2 regions of the Rhodococcus sp. WB9 genome follow, and region 2 is predicted to be linked to the other one. Evidence: riboswitches for the same ligand, from Rfam matches in the RefSeq annotation. Region 2 holds a riboswitch; the other holds the start of a gene.
What was found. A riboswitch is a leader RNA that binds a small molecule or an ion and turns the genes downstream of it on or off. The one in region 2 is predicted to bind S-adenosylmethionine.

Region 1: linked by a shared signal. The riboswitch ahead of FND50_RS04180 (aminotransferase class V-fold PLP-dependent enzyme) and the one ahead of FND50_RS37905 (putative leader peptide) in region 2 are both predicted to bind S-adenosylmethionine.

The regions. Positions count from the first base shown of each region.
Region 1 covers NZ_CP041769.1:868,548-874,028, reverse strand. Annotated here, with positions in the region: gene FND50_RS04190 (flavin reductase family protein) at 1-56, shown strand, start outside; gene FND50_RS04185 (hypothetical protein) at 62-688, opposite strand; gene FND50_RS37715 (putative leader peptide) at 738-830, opposite strand; gene FND50_RS04180 (aminotransferase class V-fold PLP-dependent enzyme) at 835-2,130, opposite strand; SAM riboswitch class IV at 2,182-2,296, opposite strand; gene FND50_RS04175 (MCE family protein) at 2,377-3,624, opposite strand; gene FND50_RS04170 (cytosine permease) at 3,921-5,435, shown strand; gene FND50_RS04165 (TetR/AcrR family transcriptional regulator) at 5,432-5,481, shown strand, end outside.
Region 2 covers NZ_CP041769.1:6,292,778-6,298,258, forward strand. Annotated here, with positions in the region: gene FND50_RS29335 (amino acid ABC transporter ATP-binding protein) at 1-154, opposite strand, end outside; gene FND50_RS29340 (amino acid ABC transporter permease) at 151-1,131, opposite strand; gene FND50_RS37905 (putative leader peptide) at 1,276-1,350, opposite strand; SAM riboswitch class I at 1,358-1,454, opposite strand; gene FND50_RS29345 (sulfite exporter TauE/SafE family protein) at 1,667-2,434, shown strand; gene FND50_RS29350 (HAD-IIA family hydrolase) at 2,511-3,302, shown strand; gene FND50_RS29355 (LppA family lipoprotein) at 3,324-3,863, opposite strand; gene FND50_RS29360 (alpha/beta hydrolase) at 3,860-5,481, opposite strand, start outside.

The sequences.
Region 1 (5,481 bases), 2.3 Mb from region 2:
ACGAGGGCCGGTACTACCGGCCCACTCCGCTCGGTTCAGCGAACAACGGCAACTGACCTGGTCAGGATGCCAGTACCCGCTCGCGGAGGGGGAGGTCGAAACGACGCAGTGCTTCGTCGACGACGGCGGCGGAGGTGACGAGACCTCGCTCCTCCAGCCACGGGAGGGTGCCGTCGACGAGCTGCTCCAGAACCCCGGGGAGCGACAGCGGCAGCACGGTCACACCGTCGGCGACGCCGGCCGCCTGGATGTCGGCGATGAGCCCGGCGAGGCCGACCGGAGTTCCGATGTACTGCAACGACACCGGAGCACGCGGTGCATCCAGTGCGCTGTCGAGGAGGGCCAGCTCCTTGCGCGCGGCGCGGGCCTCTCCGGCGATGAGCACCTCGAGGTCCACCAGGACGGTGACGCCGTCGGGGTCGCGACCGTCGGCGACGAGTTCGGCGCGGATCCGCGCGCGTTCCTGCTGCGCCTCACGCAGATCGGACGCCCGGATCCGGACGACGTTCGGCGGGAACGACGTGAGGTCGAGCTGATCCGTCGAGTCGGCGGTCAGGTCCACCCAGTAGTCCGCGCCGTTGATCGGCCGCGTGCCCGGGGCACCCTCGGCCGCCGGGTGATGGCCGGAACCGGTCAGTTCGACGGCGACGCGAAGGGGACGGGATACGAAGGCATTGTCTCGAGACATAGGGGTTCCTCGGGAATGACGTGTGAATGAAACGGAGCTGGAAGAACGGTCAGCTCGAACACATACCCGAGGCGGTTCGGCACAGATCGACATGCCGACGGCACCAGTGAGCAATCGTTGTGCTCCCAGCCTGCGATGCCATACGGTCATACTAGCGCGTCTCGCGAAAAACGCGTCTCCGGCACCGGATTCCACTGGTCGCTCTCCCTGGCGTAGGTCCAGCTCCTGCGCCCCGCCACCAGCGTGCGCACCGCGTCGACCAGCCGATCCACGTCCCCGGAGCAGCTTCCGAGACCCACACTCACTCGCACGGCGCCGTCGGGCCGGCCGAGGCGTCCCAGCAGCGGATGGGCGCAGAACCGCCCGTCGCGAACTCCGATTCCGTGTTCGGCGGAGAGGTAGGCGGCGATCTCTCCGGGTTCGAACCCGTCGATCGTGAACGTCACGATCCCCACGGAGTCGGGGGCGTCCGACCACAGCCGCAGGAACTCCAGGCCGTCGACGGAGCCGAGGCCGTCGAGGAGGAGGCGGGTGAGCGCCGCCTCGTGTTCGGCCACCGTGCCGAAGTCCAGCTCGGACAGCGCATCGCACGCGGCGGCGAGCGCCGCCGCGCCGAGCACGTTGGGGGTTCCCGCCTCGTGCCGGGCAGGGGCGGGCGCCCACTGGGTGGATTCGACGGTCACGTTCCGGACCGCGCCGCCGCCTGCGAGGTAGGGCTCGGCGGCGTCGAGCCAGTCCCGGCGGCCGACCAGCACGCCGGCGCCGAAGGGTGCATACAGCTTGTGCCCGGAGAAGGCGAGGTAGTCGACGCCCCACTCCTCGACGTCGATGCGGCGGTGCGGCGCGAGCTGAGCGGCGTCGACGAGAATCCGTGCGCCGCAACGATGAGCCACGTCGGCGAGGGCGGCGATCGGCAGCACCTCGCCCGTCACGTTGGACGCTCCCGTCACCGCGAGCAGGGCGGTGGGCTTGGAGCACAGTTCGGCGACGAGCAGGCGGACGGTCTCGTCCAGCGTGTCCGCCGCCCGCACGACGCGAGAGTTCTTCCACGGCAGCAGGTTCGCGTGGTGCTCGATGTCGAGGACCACGGTGCTGCCGGGGACGCAGCCGGCGAGCAGATTCAGCGAGTCGGTCGTGTTCCGGGTGAAGACCACCACCTGGTCCTCGCCCGCTCCGACGAACCGGGCCACCGAGTCGCGCGCCTTCTCGTAGCACTCGGTCGACACCCGCGACGCGTAGCCGGCGCCGCGATGCACGCTGGAGTACGTCGGAAGCAGCGCCCCGATTCGGTCGGTCACCTGCGCCAATGCCGGCGCACTGGCGGCGTAGTCGAAGTTGACGTACGCGCAGTCGCCACCTTGAACGAGCGGAACCCGCAGGTCGGAGCCCGAAACCTGGGCCAGGGGGGCGACACACACGTCAGCGGTCAATACAGCAGTCATCACGACATCCCTCGTAGTCAGGGACTCGTCGCAGGGTCGGTGCCCTCTCGGAGTCCGCGCTTGCCGGGTCCGGTATGGACCTCAGCCTGGTCGTCACCCGGAGCACCCCGCCGCGGTGGAGGGTTGCCGACCAGCAAGCCGGGGCTTGACGCTGGTACTCGTGACCTGTTTCGAAGATTGCAGGATCGACGCGCAGTTGTCAACCCGAAATCCGGGAGCGTCCGGGATCCGGGGTGAGAACTCGCGTCAGTTGGGGGTCACCCCGAGGAGCGGGGCGAGCTGATTGGCAATCGGGTTGAGGTCCAACTTGTTCGGATCCTTCTTGGGGGTGGAGTCCCACGGCTGCACGGTGGCGGGGTCTCCGAACACGATCCGGTTCGCGCTCCGGACACCGGTGAGACTGCCCTGCGGAGCCGCACAGGATGCGGCGGTGTTCTGCGGGAAGTCCTGCTGCGTGTCGTCGAAGTTCGGGTCGTTCCGCTTCATCTCCTGAAGGATCGCCTGGGTACCCTCGTAGCCGACGGTGCACGACGGCGGATTGTCGGTCTCTGCCACCAGGCCCAGGTGAACGGTTCCGTCGTCGGGCGCAATGGTCGAAGACGCGGCCGCCACGCCGGGCAGATACACGAACAGCGTCTGCAGGGCGGTGGCCTGCACCGAGATCGCCTTCGCCGTGGCGGACAGGTTGGCAAGGTTTGTCGTGGCACCCGGCCCGGCCTCCGAGACGAGTTGCCCTAGTCGATCGCTCGCCGGATTTCCGTTGTCGATCAGCCGCCGGACGTCCGGGTCGCTGCTGCGCAGCCGATCCGCGAGCGAGTCCAGGTCGACACTGAAATCCTTGATCGCCGACGACTGTTCGGACTGCGTTCCCAAGACGGTGCGGCCGTCACGCACCAAAGCCACTGTCCGATCGAGCGATTCGGCGCCCGACGCCGACAGCCCGGACAACGAATCCGCGAGCGATCGAAGGTCTTCGCCCTTGCCGTCGAACGCCGTGCCGAGTTCCGTCACGACGGTGTGGAGCGCGTCGATCGGCACGGATTCCGTCAATCCCTGTGTGCTGGCGAGCAATTCTTCGACGGGAACCGGCGTCGACGTGTCGGCGGCGGCGATACGGGACCCGTCCGTCAGGTACGGCCCGCGATCGGTGGCGGGCTGAAGGTCGACGTACTGCTCGCCGATCGCCGATCTGTTGGCCACGACGGCTTTCGCGGAGGCGGGAATGCCGGGCGCGCTCGTGTCGATCCTCAGTTCGACGACGACGCCGTCCGCGGTCAGGGACATGCCCCCGACGCGGCCGACCGGCACGCCACGGTACGTGACTTCCGCATTGGTGAAGATGCCGCCCGACGTCTCCGATTCGAGGTGCACGGTGTATTCGCCGAACCCGAGGAGATTGCCCAGGCGCACGTAGTTGGCACCCACGTAGACGAGGCCCATGAGGGCCACGAGAACGAAGCCGATCAGCTGCCACCGGACGAGCGGCGACCTCACCGTCCACCCTCGATGTCGCGTCGCCCGAACGCCGTCCCCGCTGCGGCGAGCCGGCACCGGTTCGCGAAACGACAGTTGATGGCGGCGGCAGACACAGGCACTCCAATGACAGAGGTATACATGAGACAAGCGGTTACATATATATCTAATCCGGTCGTCGTAGCAGCGCAAACTCCGAGCCACCCTCGGTGGCGCACGTCACTCGCCGGTCTTGACTGAATTTTCAGTTTGGAATATCTTCGGTACCCACCAGGACGTGATGACAGTCACTTCCGCCCCGGAATGTGAGGTCCGCAGTGTCCACGAATCTCGACCCGACGACACCCCTCGACGACACCGCCCCCTCCCCGCCGGAGGACCGCTTCGGACACGTCGAGTCGATCGGCGTGGAATACATCCCCGAATCGGAACGCGATTCGCGACCGCTCAACATGCTCGCCGTGTTCTTCGGCGGCAACCTGGCGTTCTCGGTGATCGTGTTCGGCTGGCTCCCCATCACGTTCGGACTCGGGTTCGGCAGCGCGATCGCGGCCAGCGCGGTCGGCATCGGGCTCGGCACGCTCCTCATCGCCCCCTTGTCGCTCCTGGGCCCGCGCACCGGCACGAACAACACCGTGTCGAGTGGTGCGCACTTCGGAGTGAGCGGACGGATGATCGGCTCGGGGCTCACACTGCTCTTCGCCCTCGCGTACGCCGCGATCGCGGTCTGGACCTCGGGTGACGCGCTGATCGCCGCCGCCCACCGCCTACTCGGCACACCGGTCGACAACGGCATGCTCGCCCTCGGCTACGGCATCATCGCCGCCGAGATCGTGGCCGTCGCCCTGTTCGGTCACGGCACGGTGGTCGCGCTCCAGAAGTTCGTGCTGCCCGTCGTCGCCGCGCTGCTCCTGCTCGGTGTGTTCGCGTTCGGTGGTCGCTTCGACGGCGGGGCGGGCAGCGGCGACTATCTCCTCGGCGGATTCTGGCCCACCTGGATTCTGGCCGTGGTCCTTGCGGTCGGCGGGCCGCTGTCGTATGCCCCGACGCTCGGCGACTACAGCAGGCGGATCTCCCGGGTGCGGTTCGGCGACCGTTCGATCTTCGCGGCCACCATGGCAGGCATCTTCTTCGGGCTGTTCCTGACCGCGGCTTTCGGATCGTTCACCGCGTCGACCTTCACCACGCTGAGCGACTCCTACGTTGCCGACCTGGTAGCGGAGGCGCCCGGTTGGTACGTGCTGCCGATCGTCCTCGTCGCCCTCGCGGGAGGACTCGGGCAGGGCGTCCTCAACGTCTACGCCAGCGGCCTCGATCTGGAAGCGCTGATCCCCCGGTTGCGCCGAGTCCACACCACGCTGATCACATCGGCGCTCGCTGTTGCCCTGCTCTACATCGGCGTGTTCGTCGTCGATGCCGTCGATTCGATCACCGCGATGACCCTGGTGCTCAACGGTTTCGCCGCGCCGTGGGTGGCGATCAACGTCGCCGGCTTCCTCGTTGCGAGGCGAGGGCAGTACGACGCGGTCGACCTCCAGGTCTTCAACCTGGGCCGCAAGGGCGGGCGCTACTGGTTCACCGGCGGCTGGAATCTGCGCGCCGTCATCTCGTGGGCGGCCGGATCCGTGTTCGGCGTCCTCGCCGTCGACACGTCGCTGTACTCCGGGCCCCTTGCCGACATCGCGCACGGTGTCGATGTCAGTCTTGTCGGATCGTCGGCCATCGCCGTGGCCGGCTACCTCGTCGCGCTGCGACTGTGGCCCGAACACGTGGCCCCGGTCGAGGCCCCCGACGTCCTAGGACGGCACGAACCGAAGGAGATTCACCGATGAGCGAGCGACGCGATGCGATTCTGAAGGCCAGCGCGACGGCCATTGC
Region 2 (5,481 bases):
TGGACTTGCCGGAGCCCGACGGGCCCAGGATCACCGTCACCTCGCCCTTGCGGACCAGCAGGTCCACACCCTGCAGGACGTCGAGTGCGCCGAAGGACTTGTGCACTCCGCGCACCTCCACGGCGAACTCCGCCGGCTGGGCGTCGATCGTCATTTCGCGGCACCTCTCGGTACGGAGACACCGGCATCGAGGATCTCGGCGAACTTCCGGGCGAGCTTCTGCCACGGGGTCGGCGGCAGTGCCCGAGCCGATCCGCGTGCATAGTGTCGCTCGACGTAGTACTGGCCGATCGACAACAGCGTGGTCAGGATGATGTACCAGATCGTCGCGACCATCAGCAGTGGCACGACGCGGCCGTTCCTACCGAAGATCACCTGCACCTGGTAGAACAGTTCGGCGATCGCCATCGTCGACACGATCGAGGTGCCCTTGAACAGACTGATCACCTCGTTCGCTGCGTTCGGCAGGATGCCGCGCATAGCCTGGGGCAGAACGATCTTGAAGAACTGGCGTCGGCGCGGGATGCCCAGCGACTGCGCCGCCTCGATCTGCCCGTGGTCCACCGAGATGATGCCGGAGCGGATGATCTCGGCGGCGTACGCGGCCTGGTGCAGAGCAAGCCCGATGACGGCGGCGGTGAAGCCGCTGATGACGCCGTTGACCTCGAATGTGAAGAACCCCGGTCCGAACGGAAGGCCCAGCGACAGAGTCTGATACAGGTACGTGATGTTGAACCAGAACAGGAGTTGCACGATCAGCGGAATCGCCCGGAACGCCCAGATGTACACCCAGGCGATCACCTGCAGCACCGGGTTGTGCGACAAGCGGCTGACCGCCAGCACCACGCCGAGTGCGAATCCGAGGACCGTCCCCCACAGCGTCAGCTTCACCGTTATCCACAGCGCCTGCAGCACGGAGCCGGCGGTGAAGTACTTGGCGAACGTCGCCCAGTCCCATCCCGGGTTGGTGGCGAGGCCGTGGACGAACTGGGCGAGCAGTACCAGCACGGCGGCGCTGACGATCCACCGCCACGGATGCCATCTCCGCGCCACTTCCAGCGCGGCGTCCGCGTCGCCGGAGGGCACTGAATCGAGGGGCGCGGCCGAACGCGGCCGAACGGGGGCGCTCACGCTCCCTCACCACTTACGACAGACATCACTGAGGCGGCCTTTCACCTGGAACGGGACGGGAGGACGGCGCGTCTTCCGCGGGATGCGGGCGCGCGTCAGGCGCTCACCGGGCGAAATGCCCGGTGAGCGTGCTGTGAGACCTCGTCAACAGTGGCAGGAGGTGGTCCGGCACAGGTCGATGTGCCGTCTGCGCCACGCAGGGCGCGCAAAGTAGTTCATGTGCTGCCTTCCATCGATCCCGGCGGTAGCACCCGCACCCGAAGAATTCGGAAGGGTTGCTGCGACGTCAACGAGCCAGGTCTCTCGGTCGCTCTGGATGGTTGAAGCGAACACTAGCCGCATTCCCGAAGCCCGTCAACACGAGGTATTTCCCTGCAACACAGGGGAAATGGCGTCGGACGGACGCCAGAATCACCGTGCGCAGAAGTACTGACAGACGGAGATCCATGCGGTTGGATGATGCGTGCAACCCTGCATTTCCGCGGTCCTACGACCCGGCTGCCGGGGCTTCCGACGCCCTTGTAACGTCGCCTCGGTGACACCACTCGAAGCCATCGCGATCCTGGTAGCCGGCGTAGGCGCGGGCGCGATCAACGCCATCGTCGGCAGCGGCACGCTCATCACTTTCCCCACCCTGGTGGCATTCGGGTTCCCTCCGGTGACCGCCACGATGTCGAACGCGATCGGCCTGGTCGCCGGTGGCGTATCCGGAACGTGGGGTTACCGGCGGGAACTGGCCGGGCAGGGACCGCGACTGCGGTGGCAGATACCGGCGTCACTGTGCGGTGCAATTCTCGGCTCGTGGCTACTGCTGCACCTGCCCGAAACCGTGTTCGAACTCGTCGTCCCGGTGCTGCTGATCCTCGCCCTGATCCTGGTGGTGCTGCAGCCGAAGATCCAGGCCTGGGCAAAGCAGCGCGGCAGCCACGAGGCCGGCCTGAGCCCGGCGCGCCTCACCCTGCTGACCGTCGGGACGTTCGCCGTGGGCGTGTACGGCGGATACTTCACCGCGGCGCAGGGCATCCTGCTGATGGGTGTGATGGGCGCGATCCTGCCGGAGAGCCTGCAACGGATGAACGGCGCGAAGAACCTGCTCTCGCTGATCGTCAACGTCGTCGCCGCGACCGCGTACACGCTCGTGGCCTTCGAGCGGATCAGCTGGGCAGCCGCCGGCCTCATCGCGGTGGGTTCGCTGCTAGGAGGCGTCCTCGGGGCCCGCTACGGCCGCAGGCTGTCGCCCACCGCGTTGCGGGGAACCATCGTCGTCGTCGGCCTCATCGGTCTGTTCCGGCTGCTCGCATAGTCGCACATGCACCCTCCCGCTCCCTCATACTGAGTCGGTGAGCAACGACGTAGAGCACCCGGGCTGGACCTATCTCATGGACATGGACGGCGTTCTCGTCCACGAAGAGCACCTGGTCCCCGGGGCCGACCTGTTCCTGGCAGAACTCCGGGAATCCGGTACCCCGTTCATCGTTCTGACCAACAATTCGATCAGGACTCCGCGTGACCTCCGTGCCCGTCTGCTCCGCACCGGCCTGGACATTCCCGAGGAATCGATCTGGACGTCCGCCCTGGCCACCGCCACGTTCCTGGCGAACCAGCGACCCGGCGGCAGCGCGTACGTCGTCGGCGAATCCGGGCTCACCACCGCACTGCACGACATCGGGTACGTTCTCACCGAGAACGACCCCGACTACGTGGTCCTCGGCGAGACCCGCACCTACTCCTTCGAAGCGATCACCACCGCAATTCGTCTGGTGGAGAGGGGCGCTCGCTTCATCGCCACCAACCCCGACCCCACCGGCCCGTCCCGGGAGGGTTCCCTTCCGGCCACGGGATCCGTTGCGGCACTGATCAGCAGGGCCACGGGTCGCGACCCGTACTACGTGGGCAAGCCGAATGCGCTGATGATGCGCTCGGCGCTGCGGGCCATCGGCGCGCACTCCGCGAACACACTGATGATCGGCGACCGCATGGACACCGACATCGTCTGCGGGCTGGAGGCCGGGCTGCAGACCATCCTCGTCCTCACCGGAATTTCGACGCGGGATTCGGTGGAACTGTTCCCCTACCGCCCCACCGCGGTGCTCAAATCGGTCGCCGATCTGGTCGGCCGCACGTCGGATCCGTTCGGCGATGCGGCTCCGCCACCCGTGAGTACTTCCTAACCGCGGGACGTTGACAAGTACTCACGGGTGGCGGCAGCCGGTGACGCCCCTGATGGTCGCTGCCCTGTACGTCCCGAACGTGATCCGGTTCCCGTCTCCACCGGCGAACGTCACGTCGTGGCGTCCGGGTCGGTCGGCGTGCACGTCGAGCCGGTCCATTCCGGCGTCGGTGGCGATCGCACGGGCCGCGGCCAGCACGGCGGGCCAGTCCGCGTCGCCGATCGGGGTGTCGGACAGCAATACCTGCGTGGTGGCGGATTGCCCCTCCGCGTACGCATACGGTCCCGGGCATCCGCCGCCCTGGCTGCGTTCGCGATGCCACCGCCACCGGACATCCGGTGCAATCGCAGCGACGGCCTCGCTGATCCGCACCAGTGCATCGGTGACCTGCCGCTCGGTGACCGCGAGTGTCGGCCGGTCGCTCAGGCTCTCCGCCGCCGCCGCGATCTCCTCGTCGCTGAAGTTGTACGGGTTGTCCATCACGCCACCACATCCGCTCGTCAGAATCGCCGCGCCGATCGCGGCGACCGCCTTCACTGCCCACCCGCCGCGGTCCGTCACCGGATCGCGAGTTCCGGCAACCCCGCGACGATCACCGCCATGTTGTAGCCGGACGTCCGCAGCTCTCCGTTGCCACTCGGCCGTGGATACTCGCTGTGCCCGTTGGCATCTTCGCGCTGCACACCGTCCGGGGTCGCCGCCTCGCACACCGACAGTTGCTCGAGGTGCGTCTGCACCGGATCGGGCCCGAGCCTGCCGAACCCGTCTGCCACGGTGATGGGGTCGTCGTGCGCGCGCATCACGAACCCGTGCCGGGGTGCCAAACCGAGATCCGATTCGTCGTTCGCGTCGAACCCGGGCGACCCGTAGAACACGGCGTCGTCGACCGGTTGCCGCGGTCCCGCGTCCTGCAGGGCCAGTCCCTGGGTGTACGAACCATACGAATGGCCGAGCGCGGTGATATGCGAATCGGGCGTCCGGGAAGCAATGTCGAGACCCTCGTAGAACGAGGCGAGTTTCGGGGCACCCGCGGTCGCGCGGTCGGACTGCCAGGAATCGACGAGCCATCCGCGCCCGAGATTCTGGTCGATGAACGGCACGTCGTAATTGCCCGGACCGGTGGTGGTCGGAGGCTGATAGCCCAGCCACGCGATCGTCGACACCGTGTCGCCGGTGCGGCCGGCCAGGTCCAATTGCCGTTCGGTCTCGGCCTTCAGCGCCGCCGCCTCGTCGGTCATCCCGCGCAGCGAGGCGACGGTCGTGTCGATGCCCGGTGTGGTGACGGAGATGTGGTCGGCGGTGTCCGGGTCGCCGAGTGCGAACGCGGCCATCGTCCGTTCCCCCGACTGCAGGTCGAGCAGCATCAACCTGCTGTCCGGATGATCGCGCACGAGTTTCTCGAGGTCGTCGAGGTCCCGCAACTTCTGCTCGGCGTACCACAGCCGGGCGTCGTCTTCGGTGAAGACTCCACCGAACTTGTTGCGGTCCAGCCTTTCCCGGAGCCGGACCCGTTCCGCCTCCCATCGCGACCGCTCGTCGTCGAACCGGCTCACGTTCGCCTCGTGCCGCACCGCGGACGGGATGCCGTCGCGATTACCCACCCACTCGGGATGCTGCTCGATCACCTCGCGGCGCTGGGCTGCCGGCAGGGCGTCCCAGTACTCGCGGTTGTCGAGCGGGGAGCCGTCCGGCGGCGGCGCAGGGGCGGACAGTCCGGTGCCCGGGCGATCCGTCTCACCGGGTTCGGCCGCGCCGTCCGCGGCCCGCGCCAGGACAGCGGCCGCGTCGGCGACGAGGTCCTCCATCTGCAGGATCAACGCCCGGGCGGCGGCACGAAGTTCGTCCCGCCGTGTTGCCGCAGCGTCGACCGGCGGTCCGGGCGCATCGATGATGTCCCCGTTGTCCGACAGGGCCATCCCGTGGGCGGCAGCCGCTTCCCGGAGGCCGTCGACCTCGGCTTTCAGGTGCGTGACCGCGTCGACCAGGTCGCGGGCCAGCCTCTCGACGACGGCGATCGCCGTCGCCTCACCGCTCAGATCATCCGCGACGACCCGGAACCGCCGACGTGCGGCGTCCGCGGCGTCGTCCTGCCACGCCGGCAACCGGCCGATGTCGGCGAGACCGTCCTGCACGAAACGGATCGTCGCCGCCCGCACCGACAGCGACCGGTGCACCGCCT